Regions from separate parts of the Streptomyces sp. NPDC007808 genome, predicted to be linked through region 1. Evidence: riboswitches for the same ligand, from Rfam matches in the RefSeq annotation. Region 1 holds a riboswitch; each other region holds the start of a gene.
The links. Region 1 has a riboswitch for cyclic di-AMP ahead of ACFYNL_RS34310 (M23 family metallopeptidase). Riboswitches for the same ligand answer to the same signal wherever they lie in the genome.
Positions count from the first base shown of each region.

Region 1 (5,383 bases):
CGCTGCCACCGCCCCGGTCAGCAGGTCGTCGCCGTCGAGGTGCTGCTGGACACGCCCCTGGACGCCGAGCCCAAGGGCCTCGACGGCATCGCCACGATCATGGCGCGCGCCTTCTCCGAGGGCACCGACAAGCACACCGCCGAGGAGTTCGCCGCCGAGCTGGAGCGCTGCGGTGCCACGCTCGACGCGTACGCCGACCACCCCGGCGTCCGTGTCAGCCTCGAAGTGCCGGTCTCCCGGCTCCCCAAGGCGCTCGACCTGCTCGCCGACGCCCTCCGGGCACCCGCGTTCCACGACGCCGAGGTCGAGCGCCTGGTGCGCAACCGGCTCGACGAGATCCCGCACGAGCTGGCCAACCCCTCCCGCCGCGCCGCCAAGGAACTCGCCAAGGAGCTGTTCCCGGCGAGTTCGCGCATGTCGCGCCCGCGCCAGGGCACCGAGGACACGGTCGCGGGCATCGACTCTGCGGCCGTACGCGCCTTCTACGAGCGGCATGTGCGCCCCGCGACGTCCACCGTGGTGGTCGTCGGCGACCTCACCGGCGTCGACCTCGACGCCCTGCTCGGCGACACCCTCGGCGCCTGGACCGGTTCCACGGCCGAGCCGCGGCCCGTTCCGCCGGTGACCGCCGACGACACCGGACGCGTCGTCATCGTGGACCGCCCCGGCGCCGTGCAGACCCAGCTGCTGATCGGCCGGCTCGGCCCCGACCGGCACGACCGGGTATGGCCGGCGCAGGTGCTCGGCACGTACTGCCTGGGCGGCACCCTCACCTCCCGCCTGGACAAGGTCCTGCGCGAGGAGAAGGGCTACACCTACGGCGTGCGCGCCTTCGCGCAGGTCCTGCGTTCCGCCCCGGACGGCACGGGTGCGGCGATGCTCGCCATCAGCGGCTCCGTCGACACCCCCAACACCGGCCCGGCGCTGGACGACCTCTGGAAGGTCCTGCGCGGGGTCGCCGACGAGGGGCTGACCGACGCCGAGCGCGACTTCGCGGTGCAGAACCTGGTGGGGGTGGCGCCGCTGAAGTACGAGACCGCCGCCGCCGTCGCGAGCACCCTGGCCGACCAGGTCGAGCAGAACCTGCCCGACGACTACCAGTCGACCCTGTACCAGCAGCTCGCCGCCACCGGCACCGTCGAGGCCACCGCCGCGGCCGTGAACGCCTTCCCGGTGGACCGCCTGGTGACGATCCTCGTCGGGGACGCGGCCGAGATCCGGGAGCCCGTCGAGGCCCTCGGCATCGGTGAAGTCACCGTCGTGGCAGCCGAGTAGAGGAACCCGAGCGGCGCGGGCGAGCGCACGCGCGTAGGTGCCCTGGTGACATCGAAGCCACCAGGGCACCTTTATGCCCGAATTGAGGGAGAGGTTGCCTGTCTGGCCTGTGGGATGCGCTACAAAAGCCGCGATCCGTTTGGGGATTGAAAGTCCTCCCGCTTAGCGTCTTCCGGGCTGTTCGTCAGGCAGTGCGCCGCGCCCGCGGCACCGGACAGTCATCGCCGAGTCCCCGTACGGCGCGAGCCAGGGGAGCCGGGGACCCAGTAGTCCCTGGGGTGAATCGGACGCCCGCGCGAGCCGCGAGGGGGTCCGTAGGAGACCTTCCTGCTCCGAACCCGTCAGCTAACCCGGTAGGCGAGAGGGAAGGAAAGGACCAGCCACTACATGGCGTTCACCTGCGCCACGGGGAAGAACCGCCCCGCCGGGAAACACCGCAAGCCCAGCCGGTTCGAGCGCACCACGGCCCGCGCGGCCGGCGTCGCCGCTCTCACCGCCACCGGCGTCATCGGCACCCTGGCCGCCCCGGCCCTCGCCGCCGAACCCGCTGTCGAGCAGACCGGGCTCATCCCCGTCATCACCGTCGACGACTCGATCGCCGAGCAGATCGACGCCCAGGCCGACGCGCAGGAGCAGGCCGCCCAGGAGGCCGCCGCGGCGAAGAAGGCCGCCGAGGAGGCCGCCCGCAAGAAGGCGGCGGAGAAGGCCGAGAAGGAGCGCGAGGCCAAGGAGCGCGCCGCCCGCGAGGCCGAGCGCAAGCGCCTGCTGTCCTACGTCGCCCCGATCTCCGGCTCGTACGTCTCCACCGGCTACAAGTCCGGCGGCGCCGTCTGGTCCTCCGGCAGCCACACCGGCGTCGACTTCCACGCCGCCAGCGGCACCTCCGTCCACGCGGTCGGCGCCGGCACCGTCGTGGAGGCCGGCTGGGGCGGGGCGTACGGCAACAACGTCGTGATCAAGATGAACGACGGCACCTACACCCAGTACGGCCACCTGTCGTCCATCGGCGTCTCGGTCGGCCAGAGCGTCACCCCCGGCCAGCAGATAGGGCTGTCGGGCGCCACCGGCAACGTCACCGGCCCGCACCTGCACTTCGAGGCCCGCACCACGGCGGAGTACGGCTCCGACATCGACCCCGTCGCCTATCTGCGCGCGCACGGCGTCAACCTCTGACGGCTCCACCCCGCTTCCAGAAGCCCCGGCTCACCGAGCCGGGGCTTTCGGCGTTTCCGGGGTGCTCGGCTGTCCAAAAAATATCCATGGATTCCGGCTCCCCGTCGGAAATTCCCGCTGTTTGCAATAGAGTCACTGACCACGCGTCGTTCGTCGACGTTTCACGGGGATTAAAGCGGAGGTCGGTCATGCGTATTCCGGCGCACTCGGTATGCACCGCGATCCGGGACGACATCGTCGCCGGGGTCCATGAGCGCGGCAGCCGGCTCACCGAGGAACTCCTCGCCCGCCGCTACGGCGTCTCCCGCGTCCCCGTGCGGGAGGCGCTGCGCACCCTGGAGGCGGAGGGTTTCGTGGTGACCCGGCGGCACGCGGGCGCGTGCGTGGCCGAACCGACCGAGCTGGAGGCCGCGGACCTGCTGGAGATGCGCTCCCTGCTGGAGCCGCTCGGCGCCTCCCGGGCCGCCCAGCGGCGCACCGAGGCCCATCTCAAAGTGCTGCGCGGCCTGGTCAAGTTGGGCCAGGAGCGGGCCAGAAGGGGCAATAGCGAGGATCTGCGCTCGTTGGGCGGCTGGTTCCACGAGACGCTGGCCCAGGCCTCCGGCAGCCCTGCCCTGACCTCGATGCTGACCCAGCTGCGTCACAAGATCGCCTGGATGTACGCGGTGGAACCGCCGGTCGACCCCATGGAGTCCTGGACCGAGCACGGCGCGATCGTGGACGCCGTGGCGCGCGGCGACGGCGAGCGGGCCCGGTCGATCACGGCGTTGCACACCGAGCGCTCGCTCTCCGCGCACCGGCTGCGGTTCGGCTCCGGCGGTGAGCGCAGGGAGCGTGTGAGGAATTCGCAACATCCCGTAAACATGCAGAGCCTGCGGCATTAACACGGGCGCCGTATACAAAGAGGAGATATTTGGGGCGGTGTATTTCTGCTGCCCTTTTCGCGGGCGCTGCCCCTTTCTCGCGCGTCCGGCGGTGAAAACGCGGGCGCTCCTATAAAACAGCCGCCCCTGAAAACGGCCGTGCCCCGACCGGGGACAGGTGACGCCCGGGCCGGGGAACCGGCGCGGCCCTGCCCCGTGAAGAGGTGCGCCCCGCCCGGAAACAGCGGAGCCCGCCCGGAAGCAGCGAAGCCCGCCTGGAAACAGCGAAGCCGCGCCCGCCGGAAAGGCGGACGCGGCTCCACCGCATGCTGCGGAGACCCGCTCAGGCCGTTCAGACCGTCTCGGGCAGCTCCTCAAGGCCCTCGGAGACCAGCTTCGCCAGCCGGTCGAGGGCGGCGTCCGCCCCGTCGGCGTCGGAGGCGAGGACGATCTCCTCGCCGCCCTGGGCGCCCAGGCCCAGGACGGCCAGCATGGAGGCCGCGTTGACGGGGTTGCCGTCGGCCTTGGCGATCGTCACCGGGACGCCTGTGGCCGTGGCGGCTCGGACGAAGATGGAGGCGGGGCGGGCGTGGAGGCCCTCGGCCCAGCCGACGTTGACGCGGCGCTCAGCCATGTGTTGCTGCCCTTCGGTGTTCAGGGTTGTCTAGACCAGTTTCCCACACCCGTGAAGCACGCCGGGAGAGGACAAAGCACCCCTCCTGAGGTGACCGTCGGGTCGCGGCCTCGACCCCACGTACGTCCCGGACGGACTGCCTCGCGCCGTTGTCGGACGCGAGCCGTACTCTGGGCCCCATGCAGAGCGCCTCGGACCGGCACGAGTACCCCGCCCACTGGGAAGCCGACGTGGTGCTGCGCGACGGCGGCACCGCACGCATCCGCCCCATCACCGTTGATGACGCCGAGCGTCTGGTCAGCTTCTACGAGCAGGTGTCGGACGAGTCGAAGTACTACCGCTTCTTCGCGCCCTACCCGCGACTGTCCGCCAAGGACGTCCACCGCTTCACGCACCACGACTTTGTGGACCGGGTGGGACTCGCGGCCACGGTGGGCGGCGAGTTCATCGCAACCGTACGCTACGACCGGATCGGCGCCGACGGAATGCCCGCGTCGGCACCCGCCGACGAGGCCGAGGTCGCCTTCCTCGTCCAGGACGCCCACCAGGGCCGCGGCGTCGCCTCCGCCCTGCTGGAGCACATCGGCGCCGTCGCGCGCGAGCGCGGGATCCGCCGGTTCGCCGCCGAGGTGCTGCCCGCCAACACCAAGATGATCAAGGTGTTCACGGACGCCGGGTACACCCAGCAGCGCAGCTTCGAGGACGGGGTCGTACGCCTGGAGTTCGACCTGGAGCCGACGGACCGCTCGCTCGCCGTGCAGTACGCGCGCGAGCAGCGCGCCGAGGCGCGGTCCGTGCAGCGGCTGCTGGTACCCGGCTCCGTCGCCGTCATCGGCACCGGTCGCACGCCCGGCGGGGTGGGCCGCAGTGTCCTCGGCAACATCAGGGACGCCGGCTACACGGGGCGGCTGTACGCGGTGAACAAGGCGTTCGGGGACGATCTGAAGGAACTCGACGGGGTACCGGCCCACCGCTCCGTGCGGGACATCGACGGGCCGGTCGACCTCGCGGTGGTCGCGGTGCCGGCCGAGCACGTCCCCGACGTCGTCGCCGAGTGCGGTGAGCACGGCGTGCAGGGGCTGGTCGTGGTCTCCGCCGGGTACGCCGAGAGCGGGCCCGACGGGCGGCAGCGGCAGCGCGAACTCGTCCGGCAGGCGCGCGCGTACGGCATGCGGATCATCGGGCCGAACGCCTTCGGGATCATCAACACCTCGACCGGCGTGCGGCTGAACGCCTCGCTGGCTCCCGAGATGCCCCGCCCCGGCCGGATCGGGCTGTTCGCCCAGTCCGGCGCCATCGGGATCGCGCTGCTGTCCCGGCTGTACCGACGCGGCGGCGGGGTCACCGGGGTCACGGGTGTGTCGACCTTCGTCTCGTCCGGCAACCGTGCCGACGTGTCCGGCAACGACGTCCTGCAGTACTGGTACGACGACCCGGA
Region 1 is NZ_JBIAEQ010000010.1:251,990-257,372, reverse strand. Features, by position in the region: gene ACFYNL_RS34315 (M16 family metallopeptidase) at 1-1,275, shown strand, start outside; cyclic di-AMP (ydaO/yuaA leader) riboswitch at 1,488-1,650, shown strand; gene ACFYNL_RS34310 (M23 family metallopeptidase) at 1,663-2,448, shown strand; gene ACFYNL_RS34305 (GntR family transcriptional regulator) at 2,637-3,332, shown strand; gene ACFYNL_RS34300 (HPr family phosphocarrier protein) at 3,664-3,945, opposite strand; gene ACFYNL_RS34295 (GNAT family N-acetyltransferase) at 4,125-5,383, shown strand, end outside.

Region 2 (5,383 bases), on a different contig from region 1:
GCGACGGCCGACCCGTCGCACGCGGACACCCTCGGCGCGACCGTCATAGCGCCCGTCGTGGAGGAGACCGCCAAGGCCGCGGCTCTCCTGCTGGTGTTCCTCTTCCGCAGACAGGACTTCACCGGGATCGTCGACGGCGTGGTGATAGCCGGCGTCACGGCCACCGGATTCGCCTTCACCGAGAACATCCTCTACCTCGGCACCGCCTTCGGCACCGACCAGCTCACCGGCGACAGCGGCATCGCCTCCGTCACGGCGGCCACCTTCTTCGTCCGCATCATCATGTCGCCCTTCGCCCATCCGCTCTTCACCGTCCTGTGCGGCATCGGCTTCGGCGCAGCCGCCCTGTCGGGCGAGCGGCAGCACGCCCGGCGCGTCCTCCTTCCCCTCCTCGGGCTTCTGCTCGCCATGGGCATGCACGCCATGTGGAACGGCTCGTCCTCCTTCGGCGAGTACGGGTTCTTCGCCGTGTACGCGGCCTTCATGGTCCCCGCCTTCGGGCTGCTCACATGGATGGTGATCTGGACCCGGCAGCGCGAGCTGCGGACCGTGCGCGAGGAGTTGCCCGCCTACGTCGTCGCCGGGTGGCTGTCCCCCGGCGAGCCGTTCGTGCTCGGCTCGATGCGCGCGCGGCGGGTGGCCCGGCAGTACGCGCGCGGCCGTGGCGGACGGGTCGCGGCGCGGGAGGTGGCGCGGTACGAGGCGTACGCCACGTCGCTGGCGTTCCTGCGCCACCGGGGGCGCCGCGGTCGGGCCGGCGCCGACTTCGTCGGACGGGAACGGGAGTTGCTGCGGGAGCTGTGGCGCCGGCGGGAGATCGCACGGCCGGCGCTGGAGCACGCGGCCGCCACCGCGCAGCCCTGGCCGGGGCACGGGTACGGGTACGGGGCGTCGGCCCCGGCACCTTGGCAGCCGTACGGCCAGGCTCCCGGAGCGGTCCAGCGGCCGGCGTACGGGCCGGTGTACGGGGGGCCGGCGCACGATCCGGCGTACGGGCCGGTGGCGCCGTACCCCGTGAACAACCCGTACCGGACGTGACCGGGAGGGGGGCCGGCTGAGAAGACGCCGGCCCCGCCCCCTTCCCCCTCCCCGACCCCGGTCCTGATCCCGGCCCTCGCCGCCGCGCGAGTCAGGCGGACGCCGCCGTCAACCGAGCCAGCTCCTCCTCCGTCAGCCTCAGCTCGGCCACCCCGAGCAGCGCCGGGAGCTGCTCCACCGTCCGGGCCGAGGCGATCGGGGCCGTGACCGTCGGCCGGGCCGCGAGCCAGGCGAGGGCCGCCGTGGCCACCGGCACCTCGTGGGCGCGGGCGATGCCGTCCAGGGCGTCGAGCACCCGGCGTCCCCGCTCGGTCTCCAGGTGCTTGGCGGCGCCTGCGGCACGGGCGCTCCCCACCGTCGTACCGGCGCGGTATTTGCCGGTGAGGAACCCCGAGGCCAGGGCGGAGTACGGGACCGCCCCCAAGCCCTCATGCTCGGCGAGATCCCGCAGTTCGCCCTCGTAGGTGTCCCGGGAGACCAGGTTGTAGTGGGGCTGCAGGGCCACGTACCGGGCGAGGCCCTCGCTGTCGGAGAAGTCCAGGGACGCCTTCAGCCGCTCGGCGGAGATGTTGGACGCGGCGATGTGCCGGACCTTGCCCGCCTTCACCAGGTCGTCCAGGGCGCCGATGATCTCCTCGACCGGCACTTCGGGCTTGTCGAAATGGGTGTAGTACAGGTCGATGTGATCGGTGCCGAGGCGGCGCAGGGAGGCGTCGGCGGCGGCCTTGATGGTGGCCGCGCTCAGGCCCTGGAAGTCGGGGTGCTGGCTGACCTTGGTGGCGATCACGACGTCGTCCCGGTTGCCGCGCGCCTTCAGCCAGGAGCCGATGATGGTCTCGGACTCGCCGCCCCCGTTGCCCTGGACCCACGCGGAGTAGGAGTCGGCGGTGTCGACGAAGTTGCCGCCCGCCGCCGCGTAGGCGTCGAGCACGGCGAAGGACTGGGCCTCGTCGGCCGTCCAGCCGAAGACGTTGCCGCCGAGGCAGAGCGGGAAGACCCGCAGGTCGGTGGAGCCGAGTGTGCGCAGAGAGGTCATGCTTCACCTCAACCGCCACGAGGAAGTGGACCATTCCGGGGCGGCGGCGACGTTGCCGTGGACCCGGCCCTCGCGGCCGGTCCCGCACCGGCGCACGGACCGGCGGCCCTGACGTCGGGGGGTCGTCGTCAGGGCCGCCGGGGATGAGTCGTGGGGTGTCCCAAGTACCGCCTCGCGGCGGCCGGGTGTCAGACCGTCAGGCCCTTCCCGCGCAGCCAGGCCATCGGGTCGATGCCGCTCCCGCTGCCGTCGGGGTGGACCTCCAGGTGGAGGTGGGCGCCGGTCACATTGCCGGTGGCGCCCACACGGCCGATGACGTCGCCCGTGTTGACCTTCTGGCCGACGCTCACGCTGATCGAGGACTGGTGGGCGTACCAGATCTCGGTGCCGTCCTCCAGGGTGAGGACCGTCTTGTAGCCGTAGGAACCGTCCCAGCCGGCGAAGGTGATGGTGCCGGTGTGCACCGCCTTGATCAGGGTGCCGGAGGGGGCGGCGAAGTCGAGGCCCGTGTGGTAGCCGGACGACCAGTAGGCGCCGGCCTGACCGAAGGTCGAGGTGACGGTGTACGAGGAGGTCGGCAGCGCGTACTGCTTGGCCAGCTCGGCGAGGCGCTCGGCCTCGGCCTTCTTGCGAGCCTCCTCCTCGGCCGCGGCCTTCGCGGCGGCGGCCTTGGCCTCGGCCTCCTTCTCCGCCTTGGCGGCCGCGGCGGCGGCTTCCTTCTCGGCGGCAGCGACCGCTTCGGCGGCTGCCTTGCTCTCGATCTGGTCCTGCTGCTGCTCGACCTGGGCGATGATCCGGGCCCGCAGCGCCTCACCGGCGTCGCCGGTGCCCTGGGTGGTCTCCTCGGTGGTCGCGCCCATGGTGCTCAGCGCGGTGCCGGTGTCGACGGCCGGGGAGTCGTCGTCGGAGATGAGGGGCAGGTCCGGCATGGTGATGGCGACCGGCGGCTTGCCCGTCTGCGCGGTGGCCATGCCGCCCGCGCCGACGGCGGCTATGACGCCGACGCCGAGAACCGTGGAGCTGCGGGCGAGTCCCCCGCCGCGCTGCTTGGCGACGCGATGCCTGCCTCGTACGGGGCGAATGGACTCCGCGGTGGGGTTCCACTCCTCGAACGGGCCCTCGTCAGTGCGGTAGCGGTCGTAGCCGAAGGTGTCGTCGGTGCGCTGACTCGGCACGAACGGGGCTTGCGTAGCAGGCCTGTTGGACGCCACGTGGGCGTACTCCTTTCCTTCCTTCTCGCCTACCGGGTTAGCTGACGGGTTCGGAGCAGGAAGGTCTCCTACGCGCGTATACCGGCCGTGAGTCCACGGCGGCTTCAGCGCGATTCACCCCAGGGTGGTGGTTCCCCGGTTCCCGTACGGGTACAGGATTCGGCGCGTGCGCACGGAGCCGCCTCTTGTGACGGCTGGGACGACCGCGCTGCGTTATCGAACGTTAATAGACGCGGGGTACGGATTCCAAGCTGTTCTACTTGATCGTTAACGAATTTCGGGCGGACTTACGGGTCATGAGCCCCCTAAAACGGGCGAGTTGACCAGGACTCTGCAGTCACACAGGTACTGACGGTGTGTCAGTTGTTATGCGGAGGGCGGTCACCCGGTCACCGTTGGTGACAACGCGCAAGAGTCGTCACGGCGGCGAAAGCGGAGAAAAAGTCGGCCCCGAACACACTCAGGGCCGGAACTGAATCAGTTCCGGCCCTGAGCCATCAGTAGCGGGGACAGGATTTGAACCTGCGACCTCTGGGTTATGAGCCCAGCGAGCTACCGAGCTGCTCCACCCCGCGGCGATGACTCCATAGTACGCCATCCGCGGGACCCGACGCACACGGCTTTCCGGCGGCAGGCTCCCACCGGCCTTTTCACGGCAGCAGGTGCCCGTTCGGCGCCTTGGCCCGCGCCTCGAACTCGGGCAGGACCACGACGTCCACCCCCCGCTCCGCCAGCGCCCCGCTTCCGTCGGCCCCGACCACGAAGGTGTCCGGCTCCCGCCAGGCCGTCACCACCCGCCGCACCCCCGCGTCGAGGATCAGCCGCGCGCAGGGCAGCGGGCGGGACGCCCGTCGCGTGCACGGCTCCAGGCTGGTGTACACCGTCGCGTCCGCCAGTCTCGGATCGCCGGCGTCGATCTTCGCGAGGGCCGCCTCCTCCGCATGCACCACCGGGTCGCCGGCCTCCCTGGAGTGGCCGCGCGCCAGCTCGGTCCCGTCGGCGGCCACCACCACGGCCCCCACGCTGAAGGCCGTGCGCGACGGCGGGCACTGCGCCGCGAGGTCGCACGCGAGCGCCAGCCAGTGCCGGTCCGCGGCGGCGGGCAGCGTGCCGACGCCGGGCGCCGTCGGCTCGTAGCGCATCAGCACGACGTCCTCGATCCGACGGGTCTCCAGCAGCCGCAGCCGCCCGCCCTGGTACCCGCCCGGCCCGAACAGCCGTGGCGCCTGCGGGTCGCCCACGAACAACGGCGCCAGCACCAGCTGCACCTCGTCGGCCAGCCCCTGCTGGAGCAGCTGGGTGTGGATGAGGCCGCCGCCCTCCACCATCAGCCGCTCGACGCCGCGCACCTCGCGCAGGTGCGTCAGCAGGTCCCGCCAGTCCAGCTCCGCGCCCAGCGCGACCACGTCCGCCGCGACCGGGGCCCGCCGCAGCCGCTCGGCGCCCTTCTCCGTCGTGTAGACGATCTTCTCGCCGCCCGTGTGCCAGAAGTTCGCCGTCGGATCCAGCTCTCCGGAGGCGCTGACCGTGACCTTCAGCGGATACTCCGGCTTGCCCGCCGCCACCCGCGCGGCCCGTCGCTCGGCCGAGTTCACCAGCAGCCGCGGATTGTCCGCCCGGATGGTGCCGGCGCCGACGAGGATCGCGTCCACGGAGGCCCGCACCTCGTCGACCCGGTCGAAGTCGGCCGGGCCGGACAGGAGCAGCCGCTCGGCCGTGGTGTCGTCGAGGTACCCGTCCAGTGAGACGGCGGCGGACAGCAGGACGTAGGGGTACGAGGGCATCGGCGCGCTCTCCGCTCGGCGGTCTCGGTCTTGGTTCACGTGCTTGGTTCACGTGCTTGGTTCAACTCTTGGTTCAACTCTTGGTTCAAGTTTGAAACAAACCTACACTGGGGGCATGACGACTCGCTGGCTCACTCCCGAGGAGCAGCGCGCCTGGCGCGCGTACATCGCCGCCGCCGCGCTCGTGGAGGACGCGCTGGACCGGCAACTCCAGCAGGAAGCCGGCATGCCCCACCTGTATTACTCCATCCTCGCCACCCTGTCCGAGGCGCCGGAGCGCCGGCTGCGCATGACCGACCTCGCGGAACGGCTGA
Region 2 is NZ_JBIAEQ010000004.1:20,709-26,091, forward strand. Features, by position in the region: gene ACFYNL_RS15825 (PrsW family intramembrane metalloprotease) at 1-1,038, shown strand, start outside; gene ACFYNL_RS15830 (aldo/keto reductase) at 1,130-2,074, opposite strand; gene ACFYNL_RS15835 (M23 family metallopeptidase) at 2,263-3,285, opposite strand; cyclic di-AMP (ydaO/yuaA leader) riboswitch at 3,297-3,460, opposite strand; tRNA gene ACFYNL_RS15840 (tRNA-Met) at 3,787-3,860, opposite strand; gene ACFYNL_RS15845 (dihydrofolate reductase family protein) at 3,936-5,069, opposite strand; gene ACFYNL_RS15850 (MarR family winged helix-turn-helix transcriptional regulator) at 5,185-5,383, shown strand, end outside.
Region 2: another riboswitch for cyclic di-AMP. It lies ahead of ACFYNL_RS15835 (M23 family metallopeptidase); the one in region 1 lies ahead of ACFYNL_RS34310 (M23 family metallopeptidase).

Region 3 (5,383 bases), on a different contig from region 1:
TGCACGTCCGACTTCGCGATCTTCTCGACGAGTTGCTGCGCGGTGATCTTCGGCAGGTCCGGGTCGCCGGAGTCGGCGATCGCCGGTACCAGCCCGATGGTCGCCGCCGCGACGCCCACCACCGTGACGGGAACGACGTACCGCGCGGCCCTGCGCCGCCCCACGCGCAGGTCGTCGCTCTCCCCGCCGGTCGTACTGTCGTCGGATGCGTACGGTGCCATGTGTGCCTTACCTCCGTCGTCGGCGGCGGCTGTCCGTCTCGTTTCCTCGCCCGGGAGTCTTGCGATCCCGCGCAGGTCCACCCCTGAGCCGCCATTCTCACCCGAATCGGTGAGGAGTGGTGTTGTCCGTGTTTCCATCTGACCAAATCGGCCAGGGCGATTCGTCAGCCTGCGGAGCCAACTCCGCGTACACCTGCGGTATGACAGCCGACGGCGGTGTCTCCCCCGACCCGTAGGGGTCGAGGGAGAAGACGCCGGGGCGTGTGCCGCCGATTGCGCGCGGTTCGCCCGGCGTGTGTGCCCCCGATTGCGCGCGGTTCGCCCGGCGTGCGGCGCGCGAAACCGCGTCGCCTTCAGGTCGCACTCGCCCGGGCAGGGCGTTCAACCGCCGCATCGGCGAGGCCGGCGCAAGGGGAAGTCGGGTCGGCCCACCGGGCCTTGAGGGGAGCGGGAGCGTTCACCGTGAGCGGCGTCGGCGCCCTGGTGGGACGGTGCGCACGGATGCGGTCGGCGGCGAGGGCGGCGGCCACCACCGCGACGGTGGGACCACCGGGTTTCGCGGGGTGCTCTCCTGGATGCGCACACCGGCGCGTGAAGCGAGTCACATGCGGCAAGGGCTGCCGCGACCGGGGCCCGCGACCCGTGCGCGAGGGGTCGCGGCGAGGTCCGGCGGGCGGCTATCCGGCCCGGTGCACCACGGCGTCGCACAACTCCATCAGCGCGGCCTTGGCGTCCAGGTCGGGCAACGGAGCCAGCGCGGCCCGCGCCTCCTCCGCGTACCGCACCGTGTCCCGGCGCGCCTGCTCAAGCGCCGGATGCACCCGCAGCGCGGACAGCGCCTCGGCGTGCCGCACGTCGTCACTCAGGTCGGACGCCAGCAGCTCGCACAGGGCGACGTCCTCGGCGAGCCCGAGGCGCTCGGCCCGCTCCCGCAGCCGCAGCACCGGCATGGTCGGGATCCCCTCCCGGAGATCCGTCCCTGGCGTCTTGCCGGACTCGTGGGAGTCGCTCGCGATGTCCAGCACGTCGTCCGCCAGCTGGAAGGCGACCCCGAGCCGCTCCCCGTACTGGGTCAGCACATCGACGACCGTCTCGTCGGCGCCGGACATCATCGCCCCGAACCGGCACGACACCGCGACCAGCGAGCCGGTCTTGCCGCTGAGCACGTCCAGGTAGTGCTCGACCGGATCCCGCCCGTCCTGCGGCCCCGCCGTCTCCAGGATCTGCCCGGTGACCAGCCGCTCGAACGCCTCGGCCTGCACCCGCACCGCCTCGGGCCCGAGGTCGGCCAGGATGTGCGAGGCCCGCGCGAACAGGAAGTCCCCGGTCAGGACGGCGACGGAGTTGCCCCAGCGGGTGTTCGCGCTGTCGACACCGCGCCGCACCGCGGCCTCGTCCATCACGTCGTCGTGGTAGAGCGTCGCCAGATGCGTCAGCTCCACGACCACGGCCGACGGCACGATCCCCGGCGCATAGGGGTCCCCGAACTGGGCGGCGAGCATCACGAGCAGCGGCCGGAACCGCTTTCCGCCCGCCCGCACCAGGTGCTGGGCGGCCTCGGTGATGAAGGGGACCTCACTCTTGGTGGCTTCGAGCAATCCCTCCTCGACAGCCGCCAATCCGGCCTGGACATCGGCTTCCAGAGCCTGGTCCCGCACGCTCAGCCCGAACGGCCCGACGACGGTCACGAGGGGTCTCCTGTCTGCTGGTGTCTGCTGGCGGTTACACGGTTTGTCGATAGGTCGCTGCCATCACTCAAGTCAGCGTATCCGGTCACGTTTCGATCACCGATGCCGCCCACCCGTCCACCATGGGCGGTATCGGATCACGACCGGTATGTTTTTGATCACCCGATAAGGCCGGATACCTATCCCCTTATAGGTAAATAGCATCCATAATCCTGACGCGGCCGCGACACGGGACCCCTCGACCGGCGCGAGCGCCCCACGCGGGAAGCCTTCCGTGCCGCCATGGACATGTCGAACAGAAGCGCCGTCCGTCACCCCGGCGAGTCTCACCCTCGCGCACATCCGCACGCCCTCCCCCCTTCGAGACGCCCCTCCGGGCGGGCCCGCACCGGCACCCGTCGAGTACCCACAGCGGGGCAGGAGCCACGGACGCTCACCATGACAACGACGCGCACCACGTCCGAGGTTCCGTCCACGCCGGACACTGCCGCGAGTCCGAAGCGAGCCGAACCTTCCGCGCGAGCGAGCCGAACCTTCCGCGCGAAGCCAGCCGAACCTTCCACGCGAAGTGAGCCGGACCTTCCACGTGTTGACACTGGGTCGGCCCATCCGGGCGCGTAACACAAGACGGAACGAAGACCCCCTTTTCCACCGCACACGGGAAAAACGGACTCCAGATACGGCCATTTAAAGGCGAGTTGGATCCATTGCCCGATTTGCCGCTCTTGTGGACACCAGTGAGTTGAGTCACGCGCAACCCTCACCCCGGTCGACCACCCCCGCCCCGCCTCCCCTTTCAACACACGCAAGTTGAGGCTTGGCAACCGCAAAGGATCAAGCGCCCCATAGACGCCCGACCATGGTCAACACGCCCAACAAGTGACCACGGCACTTGTTCCCGACATGTGCTCTCGCATACGTTCCCGCTCAGTCGGGCGGACGCCGAATCCTGCCGCCGCCCGAGTCAGCCACCTACGCACTCACTCACGCACGGCAGGAGCGGGGGACCCAGGTAAGTCGCCGGACCCGACGCCTCGATGGCACGGGCCCGGCTGGGGGTGAAGTCGTGCCGTCCCAGGGCGGCACGGCCGGGCATCTCCCGCCCGAACCCGACAGCTCACCTCGCAGGCGCCGGAGAGGAACAGCGCCATGCCCCGAGGCAAGCACCGCCGCCCCCGTACCAACCCGCTCACCCGACGCGTCGTCGCCGCCGGAACCGGAACCGCCGCTCTCGCCCTCCCGCTGCTGAGCGCGACCAACGCCACCGCCGCCGAGCCGGCCAAGGTCCCCGGCACCCTGCAGACGGCGCCTCAGTCCGCGCCGGCCGCGGTGAAGGCCAAGACCCTCACGTACACCACGAAGAAGGGCGACTCGCTCTACGGCATCGCGGAGCGGTACGACGCGCAGGGCGGTTGGCGCCAGCTCTACAAGGACAACCGCGAGGCCGTCGGTGACAACCCCCGGCTGATCCACCCGGGCGTCGACCTGAAGGTTCGAGCCACCAAGACGCCGGGCAAGACGGCAGACAAGGCGTCCGCGCCGGCCAAGAAGTCCAGCGTGGCCCGCGCCACCCAGGCCGCCGCCAAGAGCTACCCCGACAACCTGGACGGCTGGATCCGCGAAGCGCTGGACATCATGGCTCAAAAGGGAATTCCTGGTTCCTACGAGGGCATTCACCGCAACATCCTGCGTGAGTCGTCCGGCAACCCGGCCGCCATCAACAACTGGGACTCCAACGCCGTGGCGGGCACCCCGTCCAAGGGCCTCCTGCAGGTCATCGACCCGACCTTCGCGGCGTACCACGTGCCGGGCACGGCGTACGACCCCTTCGACCCGGTCGCGAACATCACCGCCGCGTGCAACTACGCGGCCGCGCGGTACGGCTCGATCGACAACGTGAACGGGCCCTACTAGACCGCGGACGGCCCGGCCCCCACCCGGGGCCGGGCCTACTGCGTACCCCCTACTGCCTACCGCCTACTGGGCGAAGTCGGCCAGGCTCCCCACGAACAGCCGTTCAAGGACGACGGCGATGCCGTCGTCCTCGTTCGAGAGGGTGATCTCGTCGGCCACCGCCTTGAGTTCGGGGTGGGCGTTGGCCATCGCGACACCGTGGGCGGCCCAGTCGAACATGGGGATGTCATTGGGCATGTCACCGAAGGCGATGGTCTCGTGCGCGCCCAGGCCGAGATGGTCGGCGGCGAGCGCGAGACCGGTCGCCTTGGTGACGCCGCATGGCTGGAGTTCGACGGTCCCCGGCCCCGACATGGTGACGGTGGCGAGAGAACCGACCACCGCCCGCGCCGTGGCCGCCAACTCGTCGTCCGACAAGGTCGGGTGACGCAGCAGCACCTTGCTGATCGGCTCGCACCACAGGTCCTCGCGACGCCCGACCCGCACCGCGGGCAGAGTGGGGTGGGGCATCAGATAGCCGGGCTCGATGAGCGTGAGCCCGTCGACCCCGTCCTGGTCGACGGCCGCGTACACCTGCCCCACCTCCGCCTCGATCTTGCCGAGCGCGGTCTCCGCCAACTCCCGGTCCAAGGTGATGGACCACAGCAGCCGGTCCGATCCGGCGTCGTACAACTGCGCACCCTGTCCGCACACCGCGAGCCCCGTACTGCCCAGGGCGTCGAGGAGCGGCCGCACCCTTGGCGCCGGCCGCCCGGTCACGACGAGGTGCTGGGCACCGGCCGCCGCCGCCAGCGCGAGCGCGTCGACGGACCGGTCCGAGTGCGTGTCGTCGCCTCGGAGCAGGGTCCCGTCGAGGTCAGTGGCGATGAGTGAATATGCGATAGGTGCGGCCATGATCAGAGAATACGGACAGGACGCCCCATCGACTCGACGTGAACCGGACGGCTGCTGTGTTCACATGTGTTGACACCTGTTCCGGTTGCCCGGCCGCTCCCCCTTCTGTTTTCGTTTCTGTTCCCCTGCGACAACTTCCTTACCCTTGCTGCGATTTCACCCCCACGTGGTGCCCGCCGGCTCCTTGATCGTGGTGTTGATGCGGTTGAACATGTTCGTGACCGAGATGGTGAGGATCAGCGCCGACAACTCCTTCTCGTCGAAGTGGTCGGCCACTTCGTCCCACAGCTCCTGCGGAACCGACTCGTGCGAACGGTCCGCGAGCCTCGTCATCGCCTCGGTCAGCCGCAGCGCGGCCCGCTCGGCATCGGTGAACCAGGGCGCCTCCCGCCACGCCGAGACGGAATCGATCCGCTCGTCACTCGTCCCCGCCTTGCGCAGGTTGGCCGTGTGGCCGTGCACACAGGCGCCGCACCCGTTGATCTGGCTGGCACGCAGCCCGACGATCTCGGCCACCTCCTGCGGCAGACCGCTCTCGCCGATCGCATGGAACAAGGTGCCGATGCCCTTGAGAGCGTTCGGAAGGACGTACGCCGGGTTGGTCATCCTTGCCTGCATTGCTGCCTCCGGTGTCAGTGGTGTCGCTTTCACTGCACTGACGGATCC
Region 3 is NZ_JBIAEQ010000009.1:365,158-370,540, forward strand. Features, by position in the region: gene ACFYNL_RS32670 (outer membrane lipoprotein carrier protein LolA) at 1-221, opposite strand, end outside; gene ACFYNL_RS32675 (polyprenyl synthetase family protein) at 899-1,909, opposite strand; cyclic di-AMP (ydaO/yuaA leader) riboswitch at 2,881-3,053, shown strand; gene ACFYNL_RS32680 (transglycosylase SLT domain-containing protein) at 3,059-3,823, shown strand; gene ACFYNL_RS32685 (HAD family hydrolase) at 3,887-4,717, opposite strand; gene ACFYNL_RS32690 (carboxymuconolactone decarboxylase family protein) at 4,874-5,335, opposite strand.
Region 3: another riboswitch for cyclic di-AMP. It lies ahead of ACFYNL_RS32680 (transglycosylase SLT domain-containing protein); the one in region 1 lies ahead of ACFYNL_RS34310 (M23 family metallopeptidase).